4 regions of the Gulosibacter sp. ACHW.36C genome follow, and region 3 is predicted to be linked to each of the others. Evidence: predicted binding sites of a transcription regulator. Region 3 holds the regulator's gene; each other region holds the start of a gene.
What was found. Region 3 encodes LexA, which represses DNA repair genes until DNA is damaged. Its sites were predicted from a motif close to TCGAACANNTGTTCGA; they were not measured.

Region 1: M3M28_RS02155 (HNH endonuclease signature motif containing protein) is a predicted target of LexA. The motif match lies at 2,746-2,761, and genes of this name have one in related genera.
Region 2: M3M28_RS06345 (HNH endonuclease signature motif containing protein) is a predicted target of LexA. The motif match lies at 2,354-2,369, and genes of this name have one in related genera.
Region 4: M3M28_RS03395 (HNH endonuclease signature motif containing protein) is a predicted target of LexA. The motif match lies at 1,648-1,663, and genes of this name have one in related genera.

Annotation. Positions count from the first base shown of each region.
Region 1 is NZ_CP097160.1:497,585-501,766, forward strand. It holds gene gltX (glutamate--tRNA ligase) at 1-324, shown strand, start outside; gene M3M28_RS02150 (NAD(P)/FAD-dependent oxidoreductase) at 334-1,266, shown strand; gene M3M28_RS02155 (HNH endonuclease signature motif containing protein) at 1,263-2,561, opposite strand; gene M3M28_RS02160 (SatD family protein) at 2,915-3,553, opposite strand; gene M3M28_RS02165 (hypothetical protein) at 3,838-4,182, shown strand, end outside.
Region 2 is NZ_CP097160.1:1,377,811-1,381,992, forward strand. It holds gene M3M28_RS06330 (undecaprenyl-diphosphate phosphatase) at 1-189, opposite strand, end outside; gene M3M28_RS06335 (M20/M25/M40 family metallo-hydrolase) at 274-1,590, opposite strand; gene M3M28_RS06340 (zinc-binding dehydrogenase) at 1,970-2,203, shown strand; gene M3M28_RS06345 (HNH endonuclease signature motif containing protein) at 2,447-4,000, shown strand; tRNA gene M3M28_RS06350 (tRNA-Leu) at 4,122-4,182, shown strand, end outside.
Region 3 is NZ_CP097160.1:1,783,077-1,787,258, reverse strand. It holds gene hflX (GTPase HflX) at 1-1,253, shown strand, start outside; gene lexA (transcriptional repressor LexA) at 1,279-1,917, opposite strand; gene M3M28_RS08275 (LysM peptidoglycan-binding domain-containing protein) at 2,139-2,483, shown strand; gene M3M28_RS08270 (histidinol-phosphate transaminase) at 2,620-3,741, shown strand; gene hisB (imidazoleglycerol-phosphate dehydratase HisB) at 3,738-4,182, shown strand, end outside.
Region 4 is NZ_CP097160.1:762,467-766,648, forward strand. It holds tRNA gene M3M28_RS03390 (tRNA-Pro) at 16-92, shown strand; gene M3M28_RS03395 (HNH endonuclease signature motif containing protein) at 128-1,570, opposite strand; gene M3M28_RS03400 (FUSC family protein) at 1,785-2,843, opposite strand; gene M3M28_RS03405 (quaternary amine ABC transporter ATP-binding protein) at 3,418-4,182, shown strand, end outside.

The DNA of each region.
Region 1 (4,182 bases), 1.3 Mb from region 3:
GGCTTCCTCTTCGTGTCGACCGACGACCTCGTGTTCGAGGACGACGCGCTCAAGACGCTCAAGGACGGCGCGCTCGACGTGCTCGCGGCAACCGCCGAGTCGCTCGAGGGCGTGAGCGAGTGGGCGACCGAGCCGATCGAGGCCGCGATGCGCGCGAAGCTCATCGACGAGCTCGGCATCAAGCCGCGGCTCGCGTTTGGCCCGGCCCGCGTGGCCCTGTCGGGCCGCCGCATCTCGCCGCCGCTGTTTGAGTCGATGGAGCTGCTTGGTCGCGACGCGACGCTGGCGCGCATCCAGAAGCTCCGCGACCACCTGAGCGCCTAGGAGGCCGCTGTGACCATCGCGCCGGAAGACCACTACGAGGTCGTCATCGTCGGTGGCGGCCCCGCCGGGCTGCAGGCCGCGCTGCTGCTCGCGCGGCAGCTGCGCCGCGTGCTGGTGCTCGACGGCAATCGACCGCGGCACTCGGCGACGATGGAGGCACACGGGTTTCTCTCGCGCGACAACATTCCGCCGAACGAGCTGCGCGCCGCCGGCCGCGAGTCGGTTGAGGCGTACGAGAACGCCGAGATTCAGTTCGCACAGGTGACGCGGATCTCGCGTGATGGCGAGGGCTTCCGGGTCGAGGCGAAGGGCGTGCGCGGTTCGCGTGCGCGGCTCGTGCACGGCGAGCGCGTGATTCTCGCGACCGGACTGAAGGAGATCTTCCCCGAACTGCCGACCCTGCGCGCGTACTACGGCACGCACATCCACTCGTGTGTGGTGTGCGACGCATGGAATAAGCGCGATGCGTCGATCGCGGTGTTCGGCGTGCCGAGCGCGAAGACGCTCGCGTACCGGGCGGCGCAGCTGTCGCGGATTGGCTCGCACGTCACCCTGTTCGCGAATGAGGAGCAGGTGCACGAGGTCGATGCCGAGCGGCTGCGCTTGCTCGGTGTGGCCGTCGACCGTCGCGACATCGAGGATGTTGTGGGGGAGCGCGCGACCATGACCGGCGTGCGTACCGTCGATGGCGATGTGGTGCCGGTGGAGGCGGCCTTCGTGCTGCCGGCGTTCGAAGCGCAGATCGGTTTTCTCGACGACGATCTGCGGCCCGATCTGGATGCCGAGGGGCTCATCGTCGCCGATAATTTCGGTCGCACCCGCGTGCAGAACCTCTACGCGACCGGTGAGCTCACCGCGCCGGGCCCCGAGGTGCTCATCATCTCGGCGGGCAAGGGTGCGCGTACCGCGATCGCCGCGCACCGCGACGCCATCGGGTTCTAGAACGGCGCCGGGTCGTCGGCGTACTTGAACTCTGGGCCCAACACCGGGCCCATCGGTTCTGGGTAATCGATGAACACATGTCCGAGTGGCGAGGTCCACTCGAGCACGCCGCCGCCGAGATGTCGTACTCTCCATGGCTTCCGGTGTTTCTGTATGTGGTGGCATTTGCAGAGGTATTGCAGGTTTTCGGGCACGGTCTTGCCGCCGATTTCCCATGGAACCGTGTGATCGAGTTCGCATTTGGCCGCGGGCCGGCGACAACCGGGGTGCCGGCAAGTTTGGTCTCGTGCACGTAGGTAGTGAGTGAGCGAAGCAGTCGCGACGCGCGTGTCGGCGGTGATGACGTGGCCGTTGATGGGGTCGGTGAGGATGCGCTCGATCGAGGGCACGTCGCCGAACCAGTCGCGAGCCTCATCGACGCTCATCGGCTGTGTTCCGTTGAGTGTCGCGATGTCGCGCGGCGTCTCAGGGTCGCGAAGTGCGAGCACAGGCACGACGATGCTGATGTTGGCCTCCACTCGCCGCTTACCGGCGGACTTGCTCTCGAGAATGCCTTGCGGGGTGGAGGTGAGCAGGGTGTCGAGGAGGAGGTCTGCACGGATCTGCTCGATCGTGCGTTCGTCGGGCAGGAACTCGGCAGAATCAGTGTCGGCTGCATCTTCGTCGTTCGAAGCCCTGAGCTCGGCGATCTCGCGCTTGTTCTCGTCACGCAGGATCTTGGCCTCGGTGGTCAGGAGGTCGAAAGCGGCGTTCGCGAAGCTGGAGGGAAGGTACGCCGAGAGCCAAGACATGCCGTTCTCGACATCTTGGATGACGACGCGGCGTTCTTTCACCTCTCGTGCATGATTCGCTTCGAACTCGCTTGCCGCATGTCGTGCGGCTAGGCATTCGGCGTATTTCTCGGTCTTGCCGGGGAGGTGGTTCTTGGCATAGTTGAGCACCTGCTCGCCGAAAGAATCGATGACTTCGTCGGGCAGGTCTTTCGAATGCCGCAGCACGGAGTCGACTTGTTGCTTCGACACCTCGCCAGCGCGCAACGGCTCGAGCCAAGAGGGGAACTTCGAAGTGAGTCGGTGTGCGGCGTGCGCGCGTGTGATCAGCGCGGTGTCGCTGAGGTTGAGGAGGGCGCCGTAGGAGCCCATGATCGAGCGCAAATTGTAGCGAAACAGCTCGGCATATGCCCCGCGCCCTGGGTGTTCCGCACGCTCGGCGTGTGACCGCTGCTCGGTGATAAGGAATGCGGCGGAGAGTGCCTGTGCCTCGGCGGCGTCTGCCTTCCCGCGTGCTGCCTTCACTTCTACGAGGAAGTCGCCGATCTGCTGCAGTGGCTCGTTAAGTCCATCAGTCTCGGGAGGAGGCGTGGCAGCGCCGAAGTAGTCGTCGGCTGGTGGAGTAGATGACATCGAACTGTACCTCCTTCGCGGGTGACTCAATTCTCGCACTATTAGAACGTAAATGCAAGAGAGAATTTCATGTGATTAGAACAAACATGCTAATTAAGGTCAGGTGCTTTAGCGTGCATCCTCTCGTCGTGCGAGCCGAAGTCATGTGGTGCTGAAGCAAGCACACCACGGGCCTACGACATGGAGTCAGTGTGGCTGAAGCTCGACATGCTGCTGCCTGGCTCGGCGCAGCGTCTTCATGCTGCCTAGTCGAGCTTGCCGAGTTCGAGCATGGTGTCGGCAAGGATGCGCAGTTGATTTGTGCGCACGCGTTGCGAGTTCGCGGATGCGCTGATGCCGATGGCCTCGGCGGCACGCTGGTTGTCGAGGCCGTCGAGCAGGAGGCGGAGGCTGTGGCGCGCGCCGACGCGGAGCCGCGCGAGCTGCGCATCCACGAGCTGCGCGGTCGCCGGTGCCAGTGAATTACTTTCGGAGCGACCGTCGACGATGCCGGTGCGGATGCCGGGGTATTGCGGGTCGGATTCGAGGGTTTCGACGGCCTCGATCGCTTCGCGAGCGCGCCACCAGGCGCTGCCATCCTGGATGTTGCGCTGTTCGTCGATGACGCGCACCTCGCCGCCGCCGAGCCCGAAGCGTAGCTCGACCGCGCCGTCGAGCAACAGGCGCAGGTGGTAGCTCGCGGTGAGGGCGGCGCCGAGCGTGCGGAAGATGCCCTGCAGTTCGTCGCCAACGGTGGGGTGCACTGGCTCGAGTGCCGCCTCGGAGTCGAGCTCCGGCAGCGCTGCCAAGATCGCCGCGTGTGTCGTCGAGCGGTCAGAGCCGCGCGAGTCGACGATGTCGACGAGCAGCGCCACACATGAAGAATTTGCCTTCATTTTGCTCATATGAAGACTTTACCTTTATTTCGCCGAAATTTGAAGGACTGGCGTGCTGGCGCGAGGTTTCGGGGCCCACGTTTGGTCGTCGATGTCGGGGGCGTCTGATTCACTTGAGGAAGCTGCAGTGAGCTGGCGCACCTCAATGTGTGTCGGGTGAAACTGCAAGAATCAATAAGTCGGTGCACCCGCCTGTACGTGATGCGCGGCAATCCTTCATCTTTCAAGAATGAAGGAAACACCTGCACGCCCTCACCGTGCTTCAGCCCTGAAAACCGCACCAAGGAGGCGACATGGACCCCCTCGAGCTCCTGCTCAAGGCCCTCATCATCGCCGCTCTTGGCGTGGTCGCGCTGCTTGGCAACCCGGTCGTGCGTCTCCTGCTGCGCCGCATCGACGCGCCGCAACCGTCGGCCGAGGCGGGCCTACCGCTGCTCGAGACCGGCCGCGTGCTGCGCGGCGGCCGCTGGATCGGCATCCTCGAGCGCGCCGCGGTCTACGCGACGCTCGTCGCCGGCTTCCCCGCGGGCCTCGCGATGATCATCGCGATCAAGGGCCTCGGGCGATACCCCGAGCTGCGCGCACAGGCCGACTCTCGCGTGGGCGAGCTCTTCATTATTGGAACGTTCGCGAGCATG
Region 2 (4,182 bases), 410 kb from region 3:
GATGTCGCGCCAGAAGTAGACGACGACCGCGAGCTCGGTGCCGATCTGGATGATGGCGGTGAAGGTCGCTCCCGGGTCGTCCATGCCCATCGCGAGCCCCGCAACGCGGATGTGCGCGCTCGAGGAGATCGGCAGAAACTCAGTGAGCCCCTGCACGATGGCGAGAACGATCGCCTCCAACCAGCCCATGTGCGTTGATCCTTTCGGTCGCCTAATGCCAGCCGTTGATCTTACGCCCAGGCTCCCCGAGAAGCTGTGGGAGACGCGCGGCGGCTAGTAGGTGCGCAAGAAGTGTTCGAGCACCTGGCGGCCGAACACGAGCGACTCGAGCGGCACTCGCTCGTCAACGCCGTGGAACATGGCCGGGAAGTTGAGTTCAGCCGGAAGCTGCAGCGGGGCGAAGCCGTAGCCGTTGATGCCGAGGCGCGCGAGCGATTTGTTGTCGGTACCGGCGGGCAGCAGGTACGGGATGATCTTCGCCTCGGGGTCGTACTCGCGCAGGGATGCGAGGCTCGCGTCCACGAGCGGGCCCGTCGAGGGCGCCTGGGCGCCGATCGCCTGCCAGTCAATCTCGACGTCGATGCCGTCGCCGACGATCTCGCGGATCTGCTCGAGCACCGCATCCTCTTCGCCCGGCAGTGGGCGCACGTCAATCGCAACTGACGCCGTCTCGGGAATCACGTTGTGCTTGTAGCCGCCATCGAGCATGGTCGGGTTCGCGGTGGTGCGCAGGGATGCGCGCAGCCAGGCCGCCGCGAAGCCACCGCGGAGGGCGAGTTCATCTGGCGAAACCTGTTCTGCATCCGCGCCGGTGAGCTCGCACAGCGCGTCAATCATCTCGGTCGAAGTCTCGTTGAGCTGCACCGGCCACTCGTGCTCGGTGAGGCGCACGATGGCACGGGCGAGCTCGGAAATCGAGTTGTCGCTCGTCGGCACGACCTTCGAGCCGTGGCCGGAGGGGCGGCGCGCACGCAGGCGCAACCAGATCATGGCCTTTTCGCCGGTCTGCAGGAGGTAGGCGCGCTGACCGTCGATGTTGATTGAGTAGCCGCCGACCTCGCTGATCGCTTCGGTCGCACCCGCGAAGAGCTCGGGCTTGTTGTCGACCGCCCAGTGGGCGCCGAGCTTGCCGCCGTCTTCCTCGTCGGCAAAGAACGCGACGATGAGTTCGCGCTCGGGCAACTCGCCCGAAGCGATGATGTTGTCGAGTGCCGTGACGATCATGGCGTCCATGTTCTTCATGTCGACGGCGCCACGCCCCCAGATGCAGCCATCTCGCACCTCGGCAGCGAACGGGTCGACGCTCCAGTTGGAGGCGTCGGCCGGCACCACGTCGGTGTGGCCGTGCACGACGAGCGCGGGCTTGTCCGGGTTTCGGCCAGGGATGCGCGCCACGACGCTCGTGCGGTTCGTCTCAGACTCGAACAACACCGGCTCGGTGTTCAGCGCGCGGAGGCGCTCAGCGAGGTACTCCGCGGCCTCCCGCTCCCCCGAGCTCTTGCCATTGCCCCAGTTCTGCGTGTCAATACGGATGAGCTCGCGCGTGAGGCTGACGGTCGGATCGGAAGTAAGCGGGTGTTCCTCAGTCATGAAATCAAGCCTAAGCCGGTGGATACGAGAGCGGGGCGCGCTTGACGCTGTTTGACGGTGCGGCTGGGAAGTCAGTCGTTCGTAAGCCAGCGGAACAGGCGCGCGAGGAGCAGCGTCGGGCAAGTCATGGGTTCTGCGCTAGTTCTGGATCAGTTCGGTGACACCAATCACCTGAGACTCGCGCGCATCGAGACGCGACCATTACTGGCAACGGAGGTCCGCATCAGCATCGCCGTTGCGACCTCGATCGTCCTCGATGAAAACCACCCGAGCCTGCACCGCCAACCGCCGACAGTTTCCAAACTCAAGGCTGGGGTGCTGGGCATCGCGGGGACGGACGGCTCAGATTGCGATCCGTTCGGGCGTCCCGCCACACCGCGTGGTCACCATCGAGGTGCAAGATGCGCCCGTCGGCGTCGTTCAGGTCAATGGTGTCAACGCAGCTCCCGATGCGCTCGACCGAGTCCTGGAATTGATCTCTGCCAAGCCCTTGCGCAGCCCCGTCGCCGCAACGTACACCCTCGACCAGTTCCATCACGCGATCTCACACCAGCGCAGCCGCCACGTCCACGGCAAGATCGCGATCAGTACTCCATTGAGCAACGCGACCTAGGTCGAGGCCGACGAAGTAGCCCGAGCACCAATCGTCACCACGCGAGTCACTCAAACGGCCCGTTGATGTCGGGGGCTCGTGCGAGAGTGAACCTAGGTCGAAAACCGGCCCGTGGATGCTCGAAACCTCGAACATCGACGCCGGCAACATTAGAACGTATGTTCGCTTTCAATTTTGCCTACATGCGTATATATTTGCTACGACGGTTCCCCCATTGACGCACCTTCGAGGAGGTGACGCCCGATGACCGCAACGACTCCCCCACCGAACTCCAACCCTGATGCTGATGAGCCGATTCGTCGCGCACCGAAGCACCGGCCAGACGGCACCAGCCCTCCACCCAGCCCAAACGCAGCGCCCGACAAGCCGAGCCGTCGCGCACCGAAGCACCGGCCAGACGGCACCACCCCGCCACCCGAAACCGACGGACTCAACGACGCGCTCGCCGCGATCGAAGGCATGGTGCTCAACGGGGCGAAACTCGAACAAGTCGGCGCGTTCATGAAGATGATGGGCCTCGCGCAGGCCTACACCGTCACCGAGCACCGCACCTACACGCAACTTCAGGAACGTTCTTCGGTCGCGAGCCCCGACGATCTGCTGCGGTTGAACCTGCGGTCGATCGTGGCCGAGTTCGGGATCCACACGAACGAATCCGACACCGCACTCCTCAACCGCGCATATGACGCGCACCGCCTCGGCACCGACTTCGTCGGGTGGCTCGACCCGCTCCGCGAGGCCGAAGTCACCATGCGGCATGCCCGCGCGCTCCTCCGCCACGCGGGGATCGTGCCCGACGGGCGCCGCGATGAGTACGCGACCAAGGTGCTCGAATTTGCGAAGGGCGAGACCGTCGCCGCGACCGACGCCTTCGCGCGCAAGCTCGCCGCCGAACTCGGGGCCGAGGAGTTTGAGGCCGCGTTCGAGCACGAATACCAAGCACGCCACGTCACGATCGAAGACCGCGACTTCGGCATGTCGCGCATCACCGCCGACATCCCAACGCTGCAGGCCCACGCGATGTACGACCTCATGCAGCAGCAAGCCAAAGCGCTCCGTGAGGAGCACGTGAACGAGGCCGACGAACACCGGTGCCGCGTCCGCGACGCACAAGCACGCGGGGAAGCGCTCTCCCCTGCAGATGCCGAGTTCATCGAAGACCCACGCACGGTGCGCCAGTTGATGGCCGACCTGTTCGTCGAGACCTTCCTCACCACGACGCCGCAGAGCATGCGCGAGTACGACGCCAAGGGCCACTCGCGCGTGACCGCGACGGTGAGCATCGTGATCCCGGTCCTGAACTTGCTCAACCCGGACGCACCGCGTGATGTCGCGACACTGAACGGGATGATGCCGGTCAGCATGACCGAGGCCCGCGACATGGCCTCAAAGGCGAAATGCTTCCAACGAATCCTCACCGACCCCATCACCGGGCACGTCGTAACGGTTGATTCCCGCACCCCGACCCCATCGATGCGCAGATTCCTGCAAGCCAGGGACCAAGTGTGTTTATTCCCGAGCTGCCGCAGACCCGCCCATCAAAGCGAGTTAGATCACACGAAACCCTGGGCCGCGGGCGGCAACACCGACGTCGAAAACCTGGGACACCTCTGCCCAAAACACCACACCCTCAAACATCAGCGTCCGTGGGAATGCGAACAACTCGGCAATGGCAAAGTCAGGTGGCGAACCCCACGCGGCGAATGGGTCACCGTCGAACCAAGACCAGTCGGACCGATCTTCAAACCCGTCGACGACCAGAGCTATGACGCGATCAACGACCCCGCGCCCTTCTAGCGCGGCGGGACTCCGTCTGCACGCGACAAAGTGAGCAGATCGGTTGCTCAACTGGGCCGATTTGCGCTGCACCGAATGAAGCAGTAAAGTAGTCATTCGTGCCCACGAGCACAAAACACCCGCGCGGGTGGCGGAATTGGTAGACGCGCTAGCTTGAGGTGCTAGTGACCGTATTAGGTCGT
Region 3 (4,182 bases):
TGCAGCGACGCCCGCATCCCGACGCCTCGACCTATCTCGGGCGCGGCAAGGTCGAGGAGCTCGCCGACATCGTCCGCTCGGTTGGCGCCGACACCGTCGTCGCCGATACCGAGCTCGCCCCCTCGCAGCGCCGCGCACTCGAGGACCAGGTGAAGGTGAAGGTCATCGACCGCACCGCCGTCATCCTCGACATCTTCAGCCAGCACGCCAAGAGCCGCGAGGGTAAGGCGCAGGTCGAACTCGCGCAACTCGAGTACCTCCTGCCGCGCCTGCGCGGTTGGGGTCAGTCGATGTCGCGACAGGCCGGTGGCCAGGTCGGTTCGGCCGGCGCAGGTATGGGCTCGCGCGGCCCCGGTGAGACGAAGATCGAGCTCGACCGCCGCCGCATCCACACCCGCATGGCGCGACTGCGCCGCCAGATCGCCGGCATGAAGACCTCGCGCGACACGAAGCGCGCCGAGCGCGGTCGCAACCTCGTGCCCTCAGTGGCGATCGCCGGCTACACGAACGCGGGCAAGTCGTCGCTGCTCAACCGCATCACGCGCGCTGGCGTGCTCGTCGAGAACCAGCTGTTTGCGACGCTCGACGCGACGGTGCGCCGCACCGAGACGCCCGAGGGCCGGCCGTACACGCTCGCCGACACCGTCGGCTTCGTGCGCAACCTGCCGCACCAGCTCGTCGAGGCGTTCCGCTCGACGCTCGAAGAGGTGGCCGATTCGGATGTGCTCGTGCACGTGGTCGACGCGAGTCACCCCGACCCGGCGGGCCAGATTCGCACGGTGCGCGAGGTCATCTCCGAGATCGACTCGCGCGACGTGCCCGAGCTCATTGCCTTCAACAAGGCCGACCTCATCGACGCCGACACGCGCCTCATGCTGCGTGCCCTTGAGCCGAACTCGGTGTTCGTTTCGGCGCGCACGGGGGAGGGCGTCGAGGAGCTGCAGGAGCGCATCGCCGAGATGCTGCCGATGCGCGAGATCGAGGTCGAACTCGTCGTGCCGTACCAGCGCGGCGATCTCGTGTCGATGCTGCACGACCAGGGCGGCGTGCTGCGCGAGCTGCACGACACCGACGGCACGCACCTGCGCGCCCGCGTGCATCCCGACCAGATGGGCCTGTTCGAAGAGTTCAGAGTCGCCGGCCGCTCGGCGCCCGAGGGCAAGAAGCCCACGGTGCGGCACAAGCCGCGCGCCCGCGTCGAGGAGTCGACCGAACGGGTGCTGAGCCTGCCGCGGGTCGACTACGACAACTAGTACGACAACGAACTAGGGCGAGCGGCTAGACCGAGCGCAGCACCGCGACGACCTTGCCGAGCACCGTCGCCTCGTCGCCGAGGATCGGCTCGTAGTTCGAGTTGCGCGGCAGCAGCCAGGTGTGGCCGTCGCGCTGGCGGAACACCTTCACGGTGGCCTCGCCGTCGAGCATTGCGGCCACAATGTCGCCGTTGTTCGCGGTTGGCTGCTGTCGCACGACGACCCAGTCGCCGTCGCAGATCGCGGCGTCGATCATCGAGTCGCCCGACACGAGCAGTAGGAACAGCTCGCCGTCGCCGACGACCTGGCGGGGGAGCGGGAAGACCTCTTCGACTTGCTGCTCGGCCGTGATCGGCACGCCGGCCGCGATGCGCCCGACGAGGGGCACGAGCGCGGTGGGGCCGGGCGTGATGCTCGGTTCGACCTCGTCGATGGCGACGTTCACGAGCAGCTCGATGGTGCGGGCCTGGTTCGCGTTGCGGCGAATGTAGCCGCGCTTCTCGAGCTGGTTGAGCTGATAGGCCACCGACGAGGAGCTGATCAGGCCCACGGTGTCGCCGATCTCTCGGATGCTCGGGGCGAAGCCATTGCTGTTCTGGAACGTCGCGATGAACGAGAGAATGCGCTGTTGTGTGTCCGACAGGGGCTTGATCTGCTTGGCCATCGGCCCTCCTGAGGTGGTGGTCACGCGGCCATGTCGTAGGCCCGTGGTCAGCTGTGTTCCGTTGAAGTCACCCTACGTGGCATCAGCACCGGACTCAAACATCTTTTCGAGCGTGTCGCCCTCATTTTCGAGAAAGTGTTTGCTTTTCGAACAAGTCGAATCTATATTCGAAACAGATGTTCGCATGCGCTTCGCATGCACGTCGAAAGGAAGCGACCAACATGACTGCTCTCACTGCACGCACCAGCGCCACCGCGCAGCCCCGCCTGCGGCTCACGAGCCGTGGTCGTCGCCTGCTCGGCGCCGTTCTGCTCGCTCCAGTTGCCCTCGGCATCGGGGTTGGCATCGCCCAGGTTCCCGCCGCGCTCGCCTCGAACACGAGCAGCGCATCCGCAACCACGTTCGAACACCACACGGTGCTCGCGGGCGAGACGCTCTGGAGCATCGCCGACGACATCGCCGACGGCCACGACGTGCGCGACGTCGTGCACGAGATCATGCGCCTCAACCTGCTCGAGAGCTCCTCGGTGCAGGCCGGCCAAGAGCTCGCGCTGCCGAACTACTAGACCCCACAGATTTCCGGGCCGCGGACACGGCCGCGGTCCGGAAGCCACGCACCACCACCATTTCCGTGCCGGGCGCCGCAGCCACCCCTTCCGGAGGCGGCGCCCGCGGTGGTTTCCGGGTGCCTAAGATAAGGGGGTGACGAGCTTCGAAGACCTCCCGATTCGCGACGACCTGCGTGGGCTGACGCCGTACGGCGCGCCACAGGACGCGCTGCCGATCACCATCAACGTCAACGAGAATCCATTCTCGGTGCCGGAGGCCGTCGCGCTGTCGATCATCCAGCGCATCTCGCTCACCCTGCCGGGGCTCAACCGCTACCCCGACCGCGAATTCACCGAGCTCCGCGAGCGCCTCGCCGACTACCTCGGCCACGGGCTCACCCCCGCGCACATCTGGGCCGCAAACGGCTCGAACGAGGTGCTGCAGCAGCTGCTCCAGGCCTTCGCCGGCGCCGGCCGCAAGATCATGAGCTTCGCCCCGACCTATTCGATGTACCCGCTGCTCGCGAAGGGCGTCGGTAGCGAGTGGGTCGCAGCACCGCGCGACGAGAACTTCGAACTCACCCCCGAACGCGTGCGCACAGCTATCGAGGCCGAGCGTCCCGACGTCGTGCTGCTCTGCACGCCGAACAACCCCACGGGCACCCCGCTCGACCTCGACACCATCGCGGCCGCCTACGACGCGACCGACGGCATCGTCATCGTCGATGAGGCGTACGCCGAGTTCCGTCATGACGGTGCGCCCACTGCGCTGAGCCTGCTCGAGGGGCGCCCGCGGCTTGTCATCTCTCGCACCATGTCGAAGGCCTTCGCTTTCGCCGGCGTGCGCCTCGGCTACTTTGCCGCCGACCCGGCCGTTGCCGACGCCGTGCGGCTCGTGCGCCTGCCCTACCACCTCTCGGCGATCACGCAGGCCGCGGCGATCGCGGCGCTCGAGCACCGCGACACGATGCTCGCGCAGGTCGACCGCATCCGCAGCCAGCGCGACCGCATCGTCGACGAAGCCGCCGCGCTTGGCTACCGCCCGTACCGCTCCGACGCGAACTTCGTGCTCATCGGCGGCGTCGCCGACCCCGCCGAAATGTTCGAGGAGTTCGTGCGCCGCGGCATCCTGATTCGCAACACCGGCCCCGCCGACTGCATCCGCGTCACCGCCGGCACCGAGTCCGAAACCGACGCGTTCCTCTCGGCCCTCGCCGAGATCACCGCCGCCCGACCCGAGCTGCAGCTCACTGGTTCCGAAGGAGTCAGCGCATGACCGAACCCCGTACCGCCACCGTCGAACGCGCCACGAGCGAGTCAAGCATCCGCCTGAGCCTCAATCTTGACGGCACCGGCGCCTCGAATATCAACACCTCGGTGCCGTTCTACGACCACATGCTCACCGCTTTCGCGAAGCACTCGCTCACCGATCTCACGATCGAGGCAAAGGGCGACGTGCACATCGACGAGCACCACACCATCGAAGACACCGCGATCGTGCTCGGCGAGGCGATCCGCGAGGCCCTCGGCGACAAGCGCGGCATCGCGCGCTACGGCGACGCCCTCGTGCCGCTCGACGAGGCGCTCGCGCAGTGCGTCGTCGACATCTCGGGCCGGCCGTTCCTCGTGCACTCGGGCGAGCCCGAGGGCTTCGAGTTTCACCGCATCGGCGGCCACTTCACCGGCTCGATGGTGCGCCACACGTTCGAGGCGATCA
Region 4 (4,182 bases), 1.0 Mb from region 3:
CGTGCGTATGCACATCGGGACGTGGCGCAGTTTGGTAGCGCGCCTGCTTTGGGAGCAGGATGTCGCAGGTTCAAATCCTGTCGTCCCGACCAATTTGCTGATGTCGCGATTCGGACAGAGCTCTCCCTTAGAAGGGAACAGGGTCTTCGAGTGGTTTGAACACCGGGCCGACGCGTGCCGGTTCGACCGTGATGGTTTCGCCGTAGGGCGGGATCCATTCCATTTCTCCGTTGCCCTTATGCCGGCACCTCCACGGCTTCTGATGTTTCAGCGTGTGGTGGCGCACGCAGAGGTGTGCCATGTTGTTGACGCTCGTTTTGCCACCCGCGGCCCAGGGGTGCGTGTGATCGAGTTCGCTTTGGGGTGCTGGCCTGCGGCAGCCCGGGAATATGCACGTTTGGTCGCGAGCTTGCAGGAATCTGCGCATCTCGGCGGTCGGTTTTCGTGTGTCGACGGTGAGCGCGTGCCCGGTGATCGGGTCGGTGAGGAGCCGATGAAAACAGGACGCCGTGCCCGCGATCTCGCGAGCTTCGACCATGCTCATCGGGTTCAGGCCGTCGATGGTGGCGACATCACGCGGTGCGTCGGGGTTGAGCAGCGACATGACAGGGATGACGATGCTCACGTTGGCGGTGATTCGAGCCGCGCCTGCGGTGTGCGACTCGAGGATGCTCTGCGGCGTCGCGGTGAGTATCGTCTCGATGAACAGGTCGGCGCGGATCTGGTCGAGCGTGCGGGGATCCTCGACGAATTCCGCATCGACTGTCGACAGAGCGGTGCCCGTGTTCGCGGCCTCGCGCACACGCTGACGGTGTGCCTTTGCGTCGTCGCGGTGCTCGTCTCGCAGCACGATCGCCTGTTTCGTGAGCAGGTCGTAGAGCGCGTGCGCTTCGCCAGTTCGGACGGTCGCGGTAATGACTGACATGCCAAAGTCGAGGTCTTCGATCGTCACTCGGCGTTCGGCGTATTCACGCTCGCAGGTCTCCTCAAACTCCGCCGCCCCGAGTGCGGCGGCGAGCTTCTTCGCGAAGGTCTCGGTTTGTCCGACCGTTGCCGTGCGAGCGAAGTCGAGGACGCGCTCCGAGAACTCGTCTCGACGGTCTTGGGGGACCTTGTTCGCGTGGCGCAGAAGCGCTCCGGAATGTTGCATGGTCACTTCGACCGTTTGCAGAGGCTCGCACCAGTTGGCGAACTCTGTCGTCAACCAGTGCGCGTCATAGGCACGATTGATGAGCGCGACGTCGGACAAGTTCGTCGGCACTCCGAAGCTTGCGAGCACGGAACGCAGATTGAGGCGCAGTTGGTCGTCGTAGTTCGCAACATAGCTGCGCTCGTCGGTCTGCCACTTCGTGCGCAGTTCCGCACCCTCGTACGCCCTCGCCAGAATCAGCGCCATCGCGAACTCGCCGGCTTTCACAGCGTTGAACACATCGACGAATGTGCCGGTCATGTCGCTGAACAGTTCGTTCAGACCGTCGGTCTCGGGCTCGGGTGTGGTGCCATCGGGTCGGTGCTTCTTTGCGCGGCGGGGCTGCTCGGGGGAGTCATTGTCGGGAGACGTTGCGGTCATCGGGCGTCACCTCCTCGAAGGTGCGTCAATGGGCGAACCGTTGTAGCAAGTATATACGTATGCCAGTGAAATTGGTAGCGAACAGATGTTCTAAATTCGTCGCCGTGAACGTTCGGCGCTTCGATCATCCGTGAGCCATTCCTGGCTCAGCCTCACTCTCGCACGAGCCTCCGACATGCGCGCTAAACCGCCGAAACCAGCCGACTCCAGCCGACTACCCCCGCCGCGCCCGTCGCACCGCCCACGGCACCAACACGACAACAACACCCAAAAGCGAGCCAATCACCGTTTCAATCAACCGGTCGTACACGAGCCCATCCGCGCGCACCGACCCGCCGCTCCCAACCGTCGCCAGTGCAATCGAAACGAGCGCCAGGGGAGTGACGAACACCTGCCCGAGCCCGTACGACCGCAGCACGAACAGCTCGGTCAGCCCCTGCAGCAGCGCGATCACGAGAATGAGCACCCACACCGGCGTCGCCAACCAAAGAATCGGTGCGGTGCCAAACAGCCCGAGAAACGTGCCGATGATGCGGTGAAAACCACGGTTCACGGCGTGCTTGGTCGTGTGGCCGGCGAGCGGCACCACCGCGGCGAGCTGCGCCCAGTAGGTGTGGTCGATGTTCCACGGCCCGCTTAGCGAAAGCGAGACGCCCCCGGCCGCACCCGCAGCGACGAAGTTGAGTCCAGCATCCGTCAAGAACGTGGCATGCGGCCGACCCGCGAACGTCGCCTCCCGCGGCCAGACAATCGGCTGCCGAAAGCGCCGACCGAGCAGCCGCGACGACATGCCCATCAACACCGCCCAGGCAATCACCACCAGCGTTGCGAGCGCGGCCTCCCACAGCACCGGTTGCTTCGGCACGGCAACCACCGCGCCAAAGGCGAACACGTTGAAAATCGCGCCGCCGGGCCGCAGCTGCCAATACTGCGCCACGAGTGCGCTCAACCCGGCCATCACCGAGGTGCACAGCACGGCGATCCAGACTTCACCCGGCACCCCGTCGAGCAGCCGTGCCATGATCGTCGCCGACATCAGCGTCGCGAACATGAGCACGCCGGCGCGCAACTGCATCCGCAGCCGCGGCCCGTGCTCGAGATTGCGCCCATAGATGCCTGGAAAAGCGGCGAACGACACGAACACGACGAGGTCGAGCCGGTCGGTCAGCAGCAACACCAATAGCGGCACGAGCACGGTAATTGTGCAGCGAATCGCCACCTCGTGGTCTCGATTCGCCGGGTCAATGCGCAGCACCGAGGTAAACGGGTTCACTTCGGTCCACGCACTCTCGGGCTTCCGCTCGGGATCCTGGCCGGTGCTCGGTGACGTCAATTGCGTGGCTCCCTTCGGTTCGTGCGATCGGCAGCCTCGGGCACACATCCTCGGGATGCGCCCAACGGCAGCGGCACCGAGGCGAGCAAAGTGACGCGACCACCTACTGACAGCGCAACACCGCGGAATCGATGGCAGGCAGCACGGAGACTTAACGTCTTCATAACGATAGCCCCGCACGCGCGACTCGCTTGAAAGCGCAAGGATCCGACGCCCCTCGAAGCACCCGACATCGCCGCGAAACCGGCCGAATCGGGCTTCCCGGCGCCTGTCGGAAACACTCAAGTCGGTAGTATTGCGTTGCTATTGAGCCGTAATTCGGGCGCCCCGCCGCCCAAATTGCGCCGCGGTGAGCACTGCGCTCCCGCGCCATTTGCGGTGAAACCCGCCGAGTTCAAGACCCGATGTCATTGCTCGGCGATGTGCGACACCGCACCGAATCAAGCGGATGCCGTGGAGCATCCCTCGTGCGCGATTTGCGTGCGCGGCAACGACTAACCCAAAAGGAGCGTTCGTGCCAGACACAGCCATCTCGGTCGAGCACCTGTACAAGGTGTTCGGCAGGCAGCCCAAGGAGGCTGTTGAGCGTCTTAAGCAAGGCGCCACTCGCGATGATCTCGCGCCTGCCTCAACGGCAGCCGTGATCGACGCGAGTTTTGACGTGAAACCGGGCGAGATCTTCGTCGTCATGGGTCTGTCGGGTTCCGGAAAGTCGACGCTGATCCGGATGCTCAACGGCCTCAACCCGACGACGTCCGGCTCGGTCAAGGTGCGCGGCCAGGAGATCGTCGGGGCGAACCCGGCGACGATTCGCAAGATCCGCCGTGAGCACATCTCGATGGTCTTCCAGCACTTCGCGCTCTTCCCGCACCGCACGGTGCTCGAGAACGTGGCGTTCGGCCTCGAGGTCCAGGAAGTGCCGAAGGACAAGCGGGAGGCACAGGCCCGCAAGGTGCTCGAGACTGTCGGCCTCGATCAGTGGGCCGACTCGTTCCCGAACGAACTCTCGGGCGGCATGCAGCAGCGCGTCGGCATCGCGCGCGCCCTCTGCGCCGAGACTGAGATCCTGCTCATGGACGAGGCCTTCAGCGCGCTCGACCCGCTGATCCGTCGCGAAATGCAGGAAGAGCTTGTCGACCTGCAGCAGCAGCTCGGCAAGACCATCGTCTTCATCACCCACGACCTCAACGAGGCCATGTTCCTCGGCGACCGCATCGCCGTGATGCGCGCGGGTGAAATCGTCCAGATCGGTACCCCCGAGGAGATCCTCACAAGCCCG